DNA from 4 places in the Paenibacillus sp. FW101-FHT12H11 genome. Region 3 is predicted to be linked to each of the others. Evidence: riboswitches for the same ligand, from Rfam matches in the RefSeq annotation. Region 3 holds a riboswitch; each other region holds the start of a gene.
What was found. A riboswitch is a leader RNA that binds a small molecule or an ion and turns the genes downstream of it on or off. The one in region 3 is predicted to bind cyclic di-AMP.

Region 1 (3,734 bases), on a different contig from region 3:
TTATCCCATTTCTCCTGCATCGCTTCTTCATCCTCATCCGAAAACGAGACGTAGAAGGCAATGACATTGGGAGATAAAGATTTGGCATAGTTCAAAGACTGCGCCACTACGCGGTGAATACCCGCAACAGGAACAATGATCACAGGTTCTTTAATGCATACGCGTTCTTGCGTGATATCAATGCGCAGTTGTTTGGCTACATCATCATAGTGATTGCTGATTTTGGTTATTCCCCAAAGCAATAGCGGCGTCACAATAATAACAATCCAAGCGCCTTCACTAAATTTGGTGATACAGAAAATAATAAGAACGGCAAGGGAAACGATTCCCCCTAACCCATTAATAACGAACTTGCCGATCCAGCCGGCCGGTCGTTCTCTGAACCATTTGCGGACCAAACCGCTTTGGGCCAGGGTAAAAGATAAAAAGACGCCAATCGCATAAAGTGGAATAAGTGCATCGGTTTTCCCTTTGAAAATGACGAGCAAGATACTTGCCAAAACACCTAACGTTATGATCCCGTAGTGAAACGACAACCGATCTCCCCGGTACGAGAACATGCGCGGAAAGTTTTTATCCTGAGCCATGATGGATGCCAAGATCGGAAATCCGTTGAAGCTCGTATTCGCAGCCAATACCAGAATCAGCATGGTGCCAATCTGTGTGGCATAATACATGGCGCCACGGCCAAACGCCTGCTCCGTAACCATCGACAAGACCGAAGTATGCCCGTGCGGATCAGGTGCAATGCCATAACCCAAGCTCAGCAAGGTGACGCCCCCGAAGACAATCGCCAGCAGCGTACCGAGCGAAGCCAAGGTTTTCTTGGCATTCTTGACAGATGGCGTACGGAAATGCGGCACCGCATCGGAAATCGCCTCGATCCCTGTCACGGCCGAGCATCCTGATGAAAAAGCTTTTAGAATTACAAACAATGTCAATGAGCTCGTCATCGAGCTGGGAACAACTTGGAATTCATGCATATTCATGGATCCTGTCAGCATATCGAAGATCCCTTTGCCGATCAGCAGTAAGATACACAGGATAAAAAAGTACGTTGGAATCGCGAACACCGTTCCGGATTCAGAAGTCCCCCGCAAATTCAGCCACACCATCAACCAGACAAGCACTAGGGCTATGGGGACAATATAAGGCACTGTAACCGGGAAGGCCGACGTTATCGCCTGCACGCCTGCTGAAATCGAAACCGCAACGGTTAACGTGTAATCAATCAGCAGTGAAACTCCGGTGAGCCTTCCCGACATCATGCCCAAATTTTCCTTGGCCACCATGTAAGCTCCGCCGCCCATTGGATAGGCCTCAATCACTTGGCGATAACTTAATACAAGAAGCATGATTAAAGCAATAATCGAGATTGCAATCGGCAATGAGAAAGCAAAAGCAGCAACCCCTACAGTTGCAAGCTCTAGCAAAATTTGCTCCGTGCCATAGGCTACCGAAGACAAGGCATCTGATGACAGGATAGGCAGAGCCTTCCATACCTGCATTTTCTCAGATTCCAGCTCCGCTGATTTCAGCGGTTTGCCGAATACAATCTTTTTCAATGAGTCACTTGTCATGCTGTGAAATTCCTCCAAATAACCTAGTTTTCAGCTTGATTTCCCTTTTTTGGGCGCAAAAAAACACAAGGATAGACCTTGTGCTTAGCCACATGTTCTCCTTTCTCACGACCGCTTACGAGGTTAGCTGACGGGTTCGGGCTGCGAGAAATCTGCCCTAAAGGTAACTGCCGCATGCGACAAAACACACCTTACTCACCCCGTTGAAACCTATGGTTCCCCCGCTTTTCTGATAAGAAAATTAAGCGAAATATTCAACTGTTAACGTACGAGTTGATACTACTCTCTTATTGGCTCATAGTAAAGGAGAGAATAATCTTAAAAAAGATTATTCCCTCCCCACATTCATTTGATAATCCGCTTACAATGGTATAATCCTTTCAGTATCTCTGTTTTACTAGCTTATTGTCTGATTCATTGGATTTTAGGGTGTTTTAGCAAAATTAATTTCTCACATGACGCTTTCTAGTGGCTTGTTTTTGCTTGAAAATCATCTTTTTGAAGATGAGTGGGATACCGCCAATGAGAAATAAATAGCGGGCATCGATTATTTTTTTGAGGATTGCGGCCAGCCTGCCTTTCACTTTTTTGACCTTGAGGATGCCAATCGCTTCTCCGCGACCAAGCGAGGCGACCGTGCCTTTGTAATCGTAGGCAAAAGGTCTTAATGGCTTTCCACGCAGTGAATAAAATAAATTTTTGGCTGTGTTACATCCCTGTTGGACGGCGATTTGGGCATTGGCGGGGTATGGCGTGCCTTCCGGGCTCATGACAATCGAGCAATCTCCCGTAATAAAAACATCAGGAAACTGCAAGGAACGCAAGTAGTCATCCACCTTGACCCTGCCGCGTTGGACGTGGAAGCCCGCATCTTGCAGCAAGGAATTCCCGCGGACACCTCCCGACCAAATGACCGTGCCGGCAGGAATGAATTGGCCGTCTCCCAGCAGCACACCGCCGGGTTCGCATGCCTTGATGGCGGTAGATAGTTTATATTGAACCCCTTTGCGGCGCATCACGTCCATGCCGTATTCCACGAGATCATTCGGCAGTCCGGGCGGCAAAGCAGTAGGCGATGCTTCGATATTGATGATCTGAACCAGGGAAGGATCGACGTCAAACATTTGGCAAAGATCAGGAATCCGGTCGGCCAACTCTCCAACAAACTCCGTGCCTGTGAAACCTGCGCCACCAACAACGATCGTCAAATATTCCTTATGCTTGGAATCCAATTTATATTTTGCGAACATATACTGCGTATGCTGACGAATGAAGCGAACACTATTAATGCTGTTGATTGTCATCGCATACTCGCGCAATCCCGGAATTCCAAAGGTTTCCGTCTCACTCCCAAGCCCCACGACCAAATAGTCGTAGGTGAGGACTTCGTCCGCCAGAACCACCTTTTTTTCCTCAGGTACAATCTGCTGAACCGTCGCTTTGATGAAATGAATTTTCCGCTCATCGATCAGATCCTTAATGTCTACACGGGCATTCTCATGATGATCCGTGCCAGCTGCCGGCATGTGCAGATGTGTCGTCATGTAGTGATAGTCGTGTTTGTTCACCAGCGTGACCGCCACTTCATCTGCTTTGATCAGCTTCTGCAGCCTTATTGCCGTTACAAGCCCGCCGTACCCCGCTCCCAGAATAACCACCTTCGGTTTACTCATTCGAATCCTCTCCTCCGATTACATCAGCTTTTTTCTCTACCATCGTTGGTGAAAAAGATCAACCAAACCATTCATAGGTTGTCATGTGAAAAAAATCACATAGTTATTCAGGGCGTACACATGGTTTGGCTCATCATTAGTATATGTGCCTCTTTCTTAAAAATCACTGGAACATTGCCCAGCTTGGTCAAAAAGGGCTGCGTGACGCGGGGTGGCGGGCGTTGGCGGCATAAGTGCGCGGGGGGCGTTGGCGTTGCGGGGCTGATTGGCGCGAGCGAGATGCGGGTCGTAAGGCAGGGGATAGCTGGCGGCGGACGCGATGCGGGACGTCGGGCACCGGATGCTGGCGGCATACGCGATGCGGGACGTCGGGCACCGGATCGCTGGCAGCAGACGCGATGAGGGACTAAGGCGCTGGACCGCCAGTAGCGAAGCCTTGCCCCTTCTCATTGGATGAATTCCAATGGGAACGCCTTTATGA
Region 2 (3,734 bases), on a different contig from region 3:
GCGCATGATCCAAGGCTCACGCCCCAAGCGAACGCTGTCCATCAGCTTCTGCTTCTGAATATAGGTGTCATCTTTATGCACTTGCTTGGACCGTATGAAAAAGAATCCTAATGAAATCAAAACGATAGCGAAAACAATCGTAATATGATCACCAAAGAGAATCACAGCCCCCACGCCGATGAGCACAAACCCTTTGCGCTCTTTGCGGGAACGGACCCGATGAATGCCCAGCAAGACGAGGATAATCGCAAGAATGGGGAAAAAGCCTATCGTATGATCCAGAAGCAAAAAAAGACCGGCGCCAATCAGCACAAGAGCTGTATTCCGGTTGCGGTTGTTTTTGGTTTCTTCGCCCATCGCTGCACCTCCTCTGGCTGCCGATTAATTCGTTCATATAGATTCCTAGCATACCATAAGAATGGACAGCCTCCAAGATGCAAATCCTTGCCCAGCAAGGCTCTAGCATGAGGAATGGAGGCCGGAATCCGGCTGCGCCGCATACTGTGCGCGGCGCAGTACAATCACGCGAGGCTTATTTCTTGTCGCGCCAATCCTGCTGAAGCTTGCGCAGCTCCTGCTGGAGGTTGCTGCCAGCCTCCTTCAGCGTCTCTTTCGACACGCGCCCCGCCACGCGCAAGCCCTGCAGCGCTTCCCGGCCGAGCTCGCGGCCGGTCGCTTCCAGCTCGCGCAATGCTTCGCGAGCTTCTTCCTTGGACAGCCCGCTTCGCGGCTGTCCCGTTCCTGCTGCGCGGCCGGCACGCAGCCCCGCCAGCTCGTCTGCGAGCGCCAGGCAGACGTCCTGGCTGCTCGCGTACTGCGCGCGGTACTGCGCGCAGGCTGCTTCCAAGCGCAGCTTCTCTTGCAGCGCCATACGCGCCAGCTCTTCGTCGCCTGCGCGCATGGCCAGTTCAGCCTGCTCGGCGCGCAGCTGCGCCATCTCCTGCGCGTCGACGCTTTGCTTGCGCAGCTCAATCGTACGCTGCAGCGCCTCCTCGTAGCGCTCCTCCAGCTCGGCGATGCCGCGCGATGCTCCAGCGTGTCCAGCGTGGCTGGAATGGCTGGAATGGCCGCCTCCCCGTTCATGCAGGTCCAGCTTGCTTGCTGCCTCCTGCCAAGCCATATCGGCCATTTTACCAATTCGATCAAATACGCTCATCATCCACACCCCCTATGTTCTTGTTGATTACAGTCTGAACTCCGCCGAATCGTTTTGTTTTTTTAGCATGCGATAGCCGTAATACATTAACCACACTGCAAACACAATCGCTAGGAAACCAGATAATTTTGTAATTAATATCAAAGCGCCAATGCCAAAAATCAGCCATCCCATCTTCTTGCCATGAGTTATCCCCACATAACCTAGCCCCACCATCGCCACAGGAACCAGCAGTCCCATGACATGAAAATGCATGCCCACTTGATGCATACAAATGAGAAAGCCTACTGCTATCAGAATCAGCGCCCAACTTTTTGATCGATTCATGCTCACTATTGCACCGCCCTTCGCGTAATCTTCATGCTACTATCGTAGCCGAAATGGATTCACGTCAAAACGGACTCCCGACTGTTTTTGTACCTAGACCTAAGTCCAGTATGGTCTAAGACCTTTAACCATATTTTGGGCGTTGTTTCCATTATTCTATCAATGATAGAATATTTGAAGCCGAGTCCGGTGCACAGACAAAGTGCCGGTACGGGGGACGATTTACATGGGGTGAATATTTGCTCTGTAAGCAGAGCAGACTAGGGAGAACCTTCTTCCCGAACCCGTCAACTAACCTCGGAGGCTCATTTTGAAGGAGGATTACCAATTGAATATGCTTACAAAAGGGTTAGCATGCCTTGCTGTGTCCTTCACAGTTTTGGCAGGAGGCTTTCTTTCCCCATTTTCGGGACATGCTTATGCAGCAGCCGCGAGTATGGACGTGAAAGTGCAAGTCAACGATGACCTGGTTCAATTTCCGGATGCCCAGCCTTATTTGGATGACAACCACGCTACACAAGTACCGATCCGTTTCGTAACTGAGAAACTGGGTTATGATGTACAATGGCAAAAGGAAGGCGACGCAATTAAAGTCACACTGAACAATGACAAGCATTCTATTTCCTTGGTGTCAGGTCAAAAAGAGGCCGAAATCGATAGCACTCCTGTCGAGATGGACACACACGCTGAGTTCCAAAACGGACGTGTCTACGTGCCGCTTCGGTTCTTAAGCAATGCTTCCGACATTCCCGTTCAGTGGGATGCAAGCAGCAACTTAGCGATTTTAAGTAAAGACGGCAATCATCACGCACCTGATTATGAGCTATTTGAGTCAACAGCCTACTCCGCTGATCCTTCTGAAAATGGAGGCTTTGGAGCATTGGACTATATGGGGAATCCATTAGGAATCGGAACCGTCGCTGTAGATCCATCGGTTATTCCACTTGGATCTAAGCTCTATATAGAAGGTTATGATTTCAACGGCCTGCCAAAAGGCGGCATGTATGCTTATGCAACGGATACCGGTGGTTCCATCAAAGGCAAACGCGTTGATATTTACATTCCAGGCTCCCAGCAATCCTTACGCAAATTCGGCTTCCAAACTGTAAAAGTGTACAAACTAAACCCGTGATGATCACGGGTTTTTTAATTTTGACGAACGTACTGAAAGCCCCGCATGAACTGTGATGAAACTCCGGGCACCTTAGGAATCTATGGATCTATTCGGTGGAATCACCTCAAAGGAACTGGCGTCCGCTATTCGCGGAAAAACGAGCATTTCTCTTTCGGAACGGAACTACAGGCTCTTATTTGTACTCAAACCTGTACTTTTTATAGAAGCCGGCAAAATAGAGTCTTGTAGATCCCCTAAACCAGCCGAAAAGGTGGTTTTCCTTGGAATAAGGTCCCACAGTTCCTTTTCAGCTCGTCGGAGCGTGCAAGTGCAGTGCGAGAGCGTTGGGTAGCCTGGAGACTCCCAACGGAAAACTAGCTTTTGATCCATTGAAGGGAACTGGAGTCCTCTATTTCCTCGTTCTCGGCTGAAATTTCCGAGAGATAGCGCACTAACAAAAAACGGCCCCGGAACACCGGGACCGAATCCTAAAAGAAATCCGCCAAATACGTCGTGCGCTGCGGAATTGCCGCTTCCAACCGAGTAACCAGCTCCTGCGAGCCTTGAAGCCGCTCAATTTTAGCCATAAAGCCCGCCTTTTGATAACTCATAAATAAGGCAGCCAACGTTTGAATACTACAACTCAGTATACGCTCATCTGCCGGTTGCTCGCCCTCAGCTAACTTGGTGACCTCCGCTTTCTCCCCGCTGCCTGTGAATTGCAATTGGAAAACGCCATCGTTCCAGTCCGCATGCGGATCAAAAATCCGCAAATAGATCGGCTCAACCTCTTGGCGCGGTTCAAACCGATACTGCTTCAGGAAAGCTTCCACATCGATAATACGCGCCGAAAAATATGTTATTTTCTCCTGCTTGAACTTAGGATCATGCACCAAGAAAGGAAGCTGATCATCCGCTGGCGCTTTAACCTCCACCTTCGAGATCATGGAATCATGATCGGCTATGAACTTCCATAACCCGCGTCTCGTTTCTTCATCCAAAAACACCATCTCATGAATGGTTGCTGTATACTCTTTTACTTGATAAAAGACGTACCCCGTCCGTTCACCCTTGGCATTAACATAGAGGGCTACCGTACCTTTTTTGTTTTTAAAATATCGATTATTCCACCAATTT
Region 3 (3,734 bases):
AAATCGTGTCATCCCGATATTTACGCGGGTGTAGTTCAATGGTAGAACTTCAGCCTTCCAAGCTGGTAGCGTGGGTTCGATTCCCATCACCCGCTTCACAGAAAAGAAAGAGCCACCTTCGGGTGGTTTTTTCTTTTGTGCGGGTAAGGGAAAAGAACCCACAAAGGGTTCGGCCGTCCGTGAAGGCAGCTTGAGTTATCTCGAGTAGGACGCGCGTCCAAATCTACCGCTGATTGCTTCCGTAGGAGGCATGTTGGATGGGGATTATGCGCGGGCGGGAAACGGAAGGGAAGTGGAGGTCGCTATTTCGAGCAAATCAGCCGAATTTCCCGCTTAGGGGAACTACAGGGCTTTATTTGCCGCCAAAAAGTGGCGCATCACCCGAAAACGGCAAAATAGCGGATCACTGTTCCCTCTGAGGGGCGGATGCACCGTTTTTCAACTAAATAGAGGCCAGTAGTTCCGTTACGTACAGAAAAGACATGGTACAGCTATGGAGACCATCCTAACCCGATGCCGAACTCGCTCATTCCTTGGCAAAAGTAAATGAAAGCGGTATACTTGTTTTGTTAACGTGTGCATTATCGTGAGACGAGATCAATGAAATGAGGTCGGCGACTATGAAAGTGAAAAAGTTAGGACATGCAGGTTTTGACATCTCAAACATAACATTTGGCTGTTGGGAGCTCGGAGGAGGTCCTTGGGAGTTCACGAACGACCAAAATAATATCGAGCTCATCCGTAAAGCGTTCGAGCTGGGCATCACAACGTTTGATACAGCTGAAGGCTACGGCAATGGACACTCGGAAGAGATCGTCGGAGCTGCTCTGTCGGATATACGTAAGCAATGCATTATTACGACGAAGGTGAGCCGAAGCAATCTAGCTCCTCAAGATGTAAGAAGATCGGCAGAAAACAGTTTGAAGCGTTTGAAGACTGACTACATAGATGTTTATTACATTCACTGGCCAAGTTTTGAGATCCCTGTGCAGGATACACTTGGTGAATTTGTGAAGCTGAAAGAAGAAGGCTTGATCCGGGCTATCGGCGTTTCGAATTTTTCTTTGGAGCAGCTGAAAGAAGCCGTAAATTACGCGCAAATCGATGTGATTCAGCCGGAATACAGTTTGCTGCACAGAGCTATCGAGCCAGAGATTTTGCCATTCTGTCAGGAGCATAACGTTGGCGTGATGAGCTACAGCTCGATCGCCAAGGGGATTCTGACAGGTGCTTTCCACCTTCATGGAAAGGCATTGAAAGAGGGAGACTTCCGCAAGGAGAGAAGGCTGTTCCTGCCGGAGCATTTGGAGGCGGAGAAAGAGCTTTTAGCTGTCATGAAAGAAATGGCGGATGCCAAGGACGCTAACGTGACACAGATCGCAATTGCTTGGCTGCTGCACCAGGAAGCACTTACTTCAGCTATTATAGGGACACAGGATGAGCATCATCTTGAAAATAATATCAAAGCGGCCTCATTAGCATTAACCGCCTCAGAGTTAGCAACTTTGAACACAGTCAGCGATCGTGCGCTATCCGTAATCGGCTACACCTAATCGCAGGCAAAACCACCCACTAGGGTGGTTTTTTTTGCCCATTATCCCTAGTATTCCGTACGCAATATGCGACAAAATTCATTGGTAAAACTTACCGTTTTGCAAAGGTTGTACCTACCATTTAAACTATGCTAGTCTAACATAGACAAAAAATGCCGAATCTTGGAGCATCGCAAGCTCTGGTACGGGGGACTTCTTTATTTGGGGTGAATGAGCGCTGCTAGCTGAGCGTACTAGGGAAAACCTCTTCCCGAACCCGTCAACTAACCTCGGAGGCGTCAAGGAGGCAAGGTTTTGAAATCTTTTTCTTCACGTCTTATTTGTTCATGCGCACTATTATGCGCCGCAGTACCGATGTTTACAGCACATTCCGCTCAGGCTGCATCCGCGCCTACGGACCGCCCTGTTAAGGTGCAAGTCAATGATGAGCTTCTGAAGTTTCCGGAAGTTCAGCCTTACATTGATGAGAAGGGCATCATGCAAGTTCCACTCCGAGTATTATCTGAGAAGCTGGGCTATCAGGTGAGCTGGGAGAAGCAAGAGGATCAAATCGAGGTCACACTGGTTAACAAGCAGCAATCCATCTTACTCATTACAGAGCAGCAACAAGCGCTTGTGAACAGTAAGAAGATCAGTTTGGAAAGCAGTCCAACCGTGTACCAAGGGAATACATATGTCCCACTGCGTTTCATCACGGAAACCTTCGGTTCGCCAATTGAATGGAATGAAGCCAATCAGATCGCGATTGTGGATGTGGATGGAAAATCGCACAAGCCAGCCTGGATCGCGCCGCCACCACCAGCTCCAGCACCGGCACCTAAGGTGGCAGCCGCCCCCGTTGTTCCGTCAGTGAGTGAGCAAATTATTCAGACGGCTAACTCCTATATGGGCGTGCGTTATGTATGGGGTGGAACGACGCCGAGTGGTTTTGATTGCTCCGGTTTTGTGCGGTTCCTCTATCAAGCGAAGGGGATCGATTTGCCCCGTACGTCAGCGGAGATGCACAGTGAAGCAGGTACGAAAGTGACGGATTTGAAAGCCGGAGACTTGGTATTTTTTGCTTCGAAAACAGTGAATCACGTAGGCATTTATCTCGGCAACGATCAATTCATTTCAGCGACAACATCCAGAGGCGTGGCTGTGGATAGCCTTTCAAGCGCTTATTGGAGCGCAAGGTATGTCGGAGCGAGAAGAGTTCTGTAAAGATAGGACTATCGAACACTTGTTTCTATGATCTTTCGAATGAAAGGCGTAGAAGGCAGGTGTTTTTTTTCGTTCGCAGAATCATGCGATTTTTATCGAAATTTTATGGTTTTTAGCCTATAATGAAGAAATGTTTGGAAGAAAGAAAGAGCAGGTGAACACGAGCGCATGCAATTAAGTGTCTGGAAGAGTTGGTTTCATAAAAAGAGACATTCGAGTGTAGCAGATAGCATGTATACCGTGGATAAGGGACCTGCAATGCCAGATGAGATCAGGGAAGTTATTCAGCAGTTTTTCCGTACATACAATCATTTCAAAGGGGCTAGAAGCCTGCAAACGGATACGTTTATCAAAGAAGTATTTTACGCAACGAAGCAGGATCCGAAAGATCAGCGAACAGTTGAAGAAATGGAAGCCTATATTCAACATAAGAATGTGCTGAGATTGCGCTTGAAATCTTATGTAATCGACGAGTATCTGAGTCTTGGTGAAAAAATCTGTATGATTGGTGTTACGAGGGAGTTTAGCAACAATCACAAGAATCGCGTCTTGTATTTTCTGATTAAGGAAAATGATTCCTGGAAGTTCCACCATATTGCAAGGTCGCATCATGGCACCATTTTAGATAAATTTCAAGTTAAAGAACAAACGGGTTTCGTCGTAGGAAACGATAAAGCCGCGCTCCTGTTCCTTACACACTCCAGTTCGTTAGATGCTTCCACGTTCATTACGGGAGATTATGTGCATGCGGAGGGGTATTTGGAAGTGGAACAAGAGCCGAGCAGCCATTTGTATTATAGGGTTGTACGGATGAATCGTGTTCACTAGAACGATAAACGATAAAATGATGCCACATACCGTGAGGGTAAGCTTTGCTCTGTCGAGTAACGCTTATTTGGCGTTTGTCCAAGGTTACCTCTTACTTCTTTTAAGTTCACGAAGCGAATAAAAAGTGCCTCTCCAGTAAATGCCGCCTTG
Region 4 (3,734 bases), on a different contig from region 3:
TATGTGTGTTTAACCCACCGACTACAGGTCGTGAAGTGCATGATCCTCAAGGCGTATATCCATTAAGCTAAATGACGAAAGGCGGTAGAAACCATGATGACATCCAAAGGACAAGTGGCGTTAAACCCTTCCAGAATGCAGGATGCATACCCCTCAAGAATTTATAGGGAACCAAGACTCTTGGAAAGGCAAGACCCAGCCGTTTACAATCATGTGATCAATCAGTCCGTAATTAATGAGGAACAGCTAGCTTTTTATAATAAAAATGGTTATTTGTTTCTAGAGTCCTTTTTTGATCAAAATCAGGTGCAGGTATGGAAAAAGGAGTTAGCAAGACTCTGGGATCAAAGTCGTCTACTTGAAAAACCAGAAGTAATTAAAGAGCCTGGAAGTGATGAAATTCGATCCATCTTTGCTGTACACCGAGATGATGAAGCATTCAAACAAATCGCTGAGAATAAGCAGATCGAAGCCATAGTTCAGCAAATTTTGGGTAGTAATACTTATGTGCATCAATCTAGAATAAATTTCAAACAAGGCTTTACAGGTAAAGAATTTTATTGGCACTCGGATTTTGAAACCTGGCATGTGGAAGATGGGATGCCGCGGATGAGAGCGCTCAGTTGTTCTATTGCTCTAGAAGATAACACACCAAATAATGGTCCTCTTATGGTAATACCAGGTTCGCATCGTACATTTGTTTCCTGTGTAGGAGAAACGCCTAATGACAATTACAAGACATCGCTTCGCCGTCAGGAATATGGTGTACCTGACGAGAATAGTTTGAGATACCTGGCGGGGCAAGGGGGGATCATTGCTCCAACTGGAAAAGCTGGATCCATCCTATTGTTCGATTGTAATTTGATGCATGGCTCCAATAGCAACATTACCCCAGATCCGCGAAGCAATGTTTTTATTGTTTACAATAGTGTACTAAATAAGCTGAATGCGCCTTATTCCGGCAAACAACCTAGACCAAACTTCATCGCTAGTCGGTAATTATCAGGTTGGGGCCCGCCTTTCGGCGGGTCCTATTATCGAAAGGATGATGTTGTGTTCACGATCATATGCAGCATTCTTGTGATTCAGATCGTCTATGTGTCTTGTTTTACACTTCGCATGATCTTGACCCTCAAAGGTGAAAAATACACGGCTGCTGCAATCAGTATGCTAGAAATTCTTATCTATGTGATAGGTCTTAACATCGTTCTGAAATATGTAAACCAACCTGCATGTTTAATCGTTTATGCAATCGGATATGGATTAGGTGTGCTTGCTGGATCATGGATCGAAGAAAAACTGGCTCTAGGATACGTTACGGTTAAAGTTATTACAGATGAGCTGCATCGTTATATGGCGGCTTATCTTCGCAAAGAAGGATTTGGTGTTACCTCTTGGGTTGGTTGGGGAAGAGATGGTGAGAGAATGGTTTTGGAAGTTCTCGCACGGCGCAAAAATGAGAAGTTTTTGTATGACTGCATCCTGGCTATTGATCATAAAGCATTCATTGTCACTGTGGAGCCCAGAAAACTGCATGGCGGTTTCTGGTTAAATGCTACACGTAAATAAACGTCATCTTGATAACGCTGAATCCTGACATTCAGGAGCGGGGGAACCATAGTAAACTGCTGCATGTTATTTCATGCACAGAGGGGTGAATCACGGAATCTACCGTGTAGGGCGATTCTCACGTCCAAATCCGACAGCTAACTTCGTAAGCGTATTATTGGTGTGGTTACGAAAATAACGGCCTAAGGCAGTTGCTTTCGTTGCCTTCCATAAGGAGGAGAAAAATTGAATATGTCTGAAGAAACCTGCACTGAATATGTTTTGGTTTCCGCACCGAACCGAGCGGGAAAGGAATTTATTAACTTATTAAGAACGAAGGGAATTCAATATTACGCGATTACGAATAACAACTACGGAAAAAAACGCTTGGAAGCGATGGGTGTTGATCGTATTATTATGGTGAATACCGAGGATGCAACAAGTTGGACTCCGCCTGAGATACGAATTAGCAAAGTATATTTGTTTGAAGTGAGTTTTAATCTATGCTGTCGATATATTCAAATTTGTAAAGATTGGAATCCAAAGTCTATACATGTGATAACAAAACGTGGGAATGCAAGGGTTACATACAGAGCTCTAGGAGCTGACCATTTTACATACATCAATAATAATCAAGAAGCTTCGCTCCTGCTGCTTCCATAAAGGTTATCACCGGACTTTGTCTCTTCATCAACGGACAAGTCCGGTACTTTCAATTATAATTTGAGTTTTAACGTCAAATTTGATTTGAGAGTAGACGTTTTGCCAATGTTCCCAGTCTATCTCTTTACCGAAATATTGGCTCAGATAATGAAGACCGAACCCATAGGGGTCAACATTGGCATCACGTATTTTATATAACAAATCTTCTGTAGTTTTGTTAACATTTTTTTCTAACATTTTTTGGATCTGGAGGGAATTGGCGTCCTTGACCTTAATTGGACTTTCTTCAATCATTCCGTTTATTTTGAGATTAAGACTGACGATTGGAATTTCATCTTTTGATATTGAAACATGACTCGACACCCGCGAAACGTAAAAGGCCAAGCGTTTTCCTTCATAATCAATAGGGATACCTGATCGGCTAAACTCATTCGCAGTCATGTTATACAGTTTTGTTTCTTTCGGGTCTAAGACAAGTTTTTCTTTCATTTTATTAAGTAATGCAAGCTTCTCGACAACATATGAATCCCCATCAAATCTAACGATGGGCAGGTAGGGATCGAGTCCCTTTTCTTTAAATCGACGGAAGTTATCGAATAGAAACGCGGTCACAGTGTAAGGCGAAACTGTCCCTTCTTTTCCAAAAGTTAAGAAAAAGGAGTTACCCGCCAATCTTTCTGTTGATGGACTTGCTTTCAGTAGCTTGTTTGCACTTGGTTCAGCTAATGCCATATAGGAAATCAGTTGAATGTCTCTTCTTCTGGCTAGCCAACTTAGCGGTTCCTCCATCGACTCTTTTACTAAGCTCTTACCGAATAAAAACATCCGGCAATGTCCGAAATCGAGCTCTTTATCGACATGAGCTTTAATGTTTCTAACTGCTTCCGCTATGCTCGGGGCTTCTAAATGCTCGATCTGACTCTCCGCTAGCCCTTCGCCAATCTTGGATGCTGGTATCGCGAGACGAAGTGTTACCAAATAAGGATTTTCCTTTTTTCCAGTCCAATCCACCCCCATGGCTACGACGAAGAACCTTTTATCAATGTCCTTAAAGCTACACCCTCCAAGAGACAAACAAAGGTAGAGTAAAAAGACGATGAATAGTAGAATCCTCATGTAAAAACGTTCTCCCTCTTTTTTCTCCATACAAAATAGAGCATCATAAAAATGAATATGATTTCGGTGAAAAATCGAGTAATGAGCCATATCTCAGAGATAACCTGGTTTTTTTCTACGTTTACAAAGCGCATAAAAATGAAAGACAAGATCCCTGCACCTAAAGCTAACCAGATATTCATCTTCGGTACCGGTTCTTCTTCTACAGCTACTGATCGGTTAATTGCATATCTAATTAACATGATGGTTGTATGCCATGTGTTCATGACAAAGAGCAGCGATAATCCAGTGAAGAGCAGTAGAAAGACAAACAAAACCCGATTAATGAAACCATACTCCATGATCATGGAATCTGCCGTCATACTCCAAATGTAAACGTAATCGCCTACACCAACTGTGCCGTGGAA

Region 1: it holds a riboswitch for cyclic di-AMP, as region 3 does, so the genes downstream of both, AC3WTJ_RS14040 (APC family permease) here and AC3WTJ_RS33055 (C40 family peptidase) in region 3, are expected to answer to the same signal.
Region 2: it holds a riboswitch for cyclic di-AMP, as region 3 does, so the genes downstream of both, AC3WTJ_RS27935 (stalk domain-containing protein) here and AC3WTJ_RS33055 (C40 family peptidase) in region 3, are expected to answer to the same signal.
Region 4: it holds a riboswitch for cyclic di-AMP, as region 3 does, so the genes downstream of both, AC3WTJ_RS18550 (hypothetical protein) here and AC3WTJ_RS33055 (C40 family peptidase) in region 3, are expected to answer to the same signal.

What each region holds. Positions count from the first base shown of each region.
Region 1 covers NZ_JBYTCO010000004.1:89,288-93,021, reverse strand. Annotated here, with positions in the region: gene AC3WTJ_RS14040 (APC family permease) at 1-1,580, opposite strand, end outside; cyclic di-AMP (ydaO/yuaA leader) riboswitch at 1,678-1,838, opposite strand; gene AC3WTJ_RS14035 (NAD(P)/FAD-dependent oxidoreductase) at 2,024-3,253, opposite strand; gene AC3WTJ_RS14030 (hypothetical protein) at 3,374-3,655, shown strand.
Region 2 covers NZ_JBYTCO010000009.1:387,494-391,227, forward strand. Annotated here, with positions in the region: gene liaF (cell wall-active antibiotics response protein LiaF) at 1-357, opposite strand, end outside; gene AC3WTJ_RS27925 (PspA/IM30 family protein) at 533-1,159, opposite strand; gene AC3WTJ_RS27930 (LiaF transmembrane domain-containing protein) at 1,184-1,483, opposite strand; cyclic di-AMP (ydaO/yuaA leader) riboswitch at 1,652-1,804, shown strand; gene AC3WTJ_RS27935 (stalk domain-containing protein) at 1,818-2,615, shown strand; gene AC3WTJ_RS27940 (GNAT family N-acetyltransferase) at 3,086-3,734, opposite strand, start outside.
Region 3 covers NZ_JBYTCO010000013.1:58-3,791, forward strand. Annotated here, with positions in the region: tRNA gene AC3WTJ_RS33035 (tRNA-Pro) at 1-17, shown strand, start outside; tRNA gene AC3WTJ_RS33040 (tRNA-Gly) at 25-95, shown strand; gene AC3WTJ_RS33045 (hypothetical protein) at 258-419, shown strand; gene AC3WTJ_RS33050 (aldo/keto reductase) at 621-1,553, shown strand; cyclic di-AMP (ydaO/yuaA leader) riboswitch at 1,697-1,846, shown strand; gene AC3WTJ_RS33055 (C40 family peptidase) at 1,848-2,756, shown strand; gene AC3WTJ_RS33060 (hypothetical protein) at 2,925-3,584, shown strand; gene AC3WTJ_RS33065 (glycosyltransferase family 2 protein) at 3,669-3,734, opposite strand, start outside.
Region 4 covers NZ_JBYTCO010000005.1:388,223-391,956, forward strand. Annotated here, with positions in the region: gene AC3WTJ_RS18535 (ectoine synthase) at 1-71, shown strand, start outside; gene thpD (ectoine hydroxylase) at 97-999, shown strand; gene AC3WTJ_RS18545 (DUF2179 domain-containing protein) at 1,054-1,569, shown strand; cyclic di-AMP (ydaO/yuaA leader) riboswitch at 1,575-1,737, shown strand; gene AC3WTJ_RS18550 (hypothetical protein) at 1,801-2,211, shown strand; gene AC3WTJ_RS18555 (Ger(x)C family spore germination protein) at 2,239-3,327, opposite strand; gene AC3WTJ_RS18560 (hypothetical protein) at 3,324-3,734, opposite strand, start outside.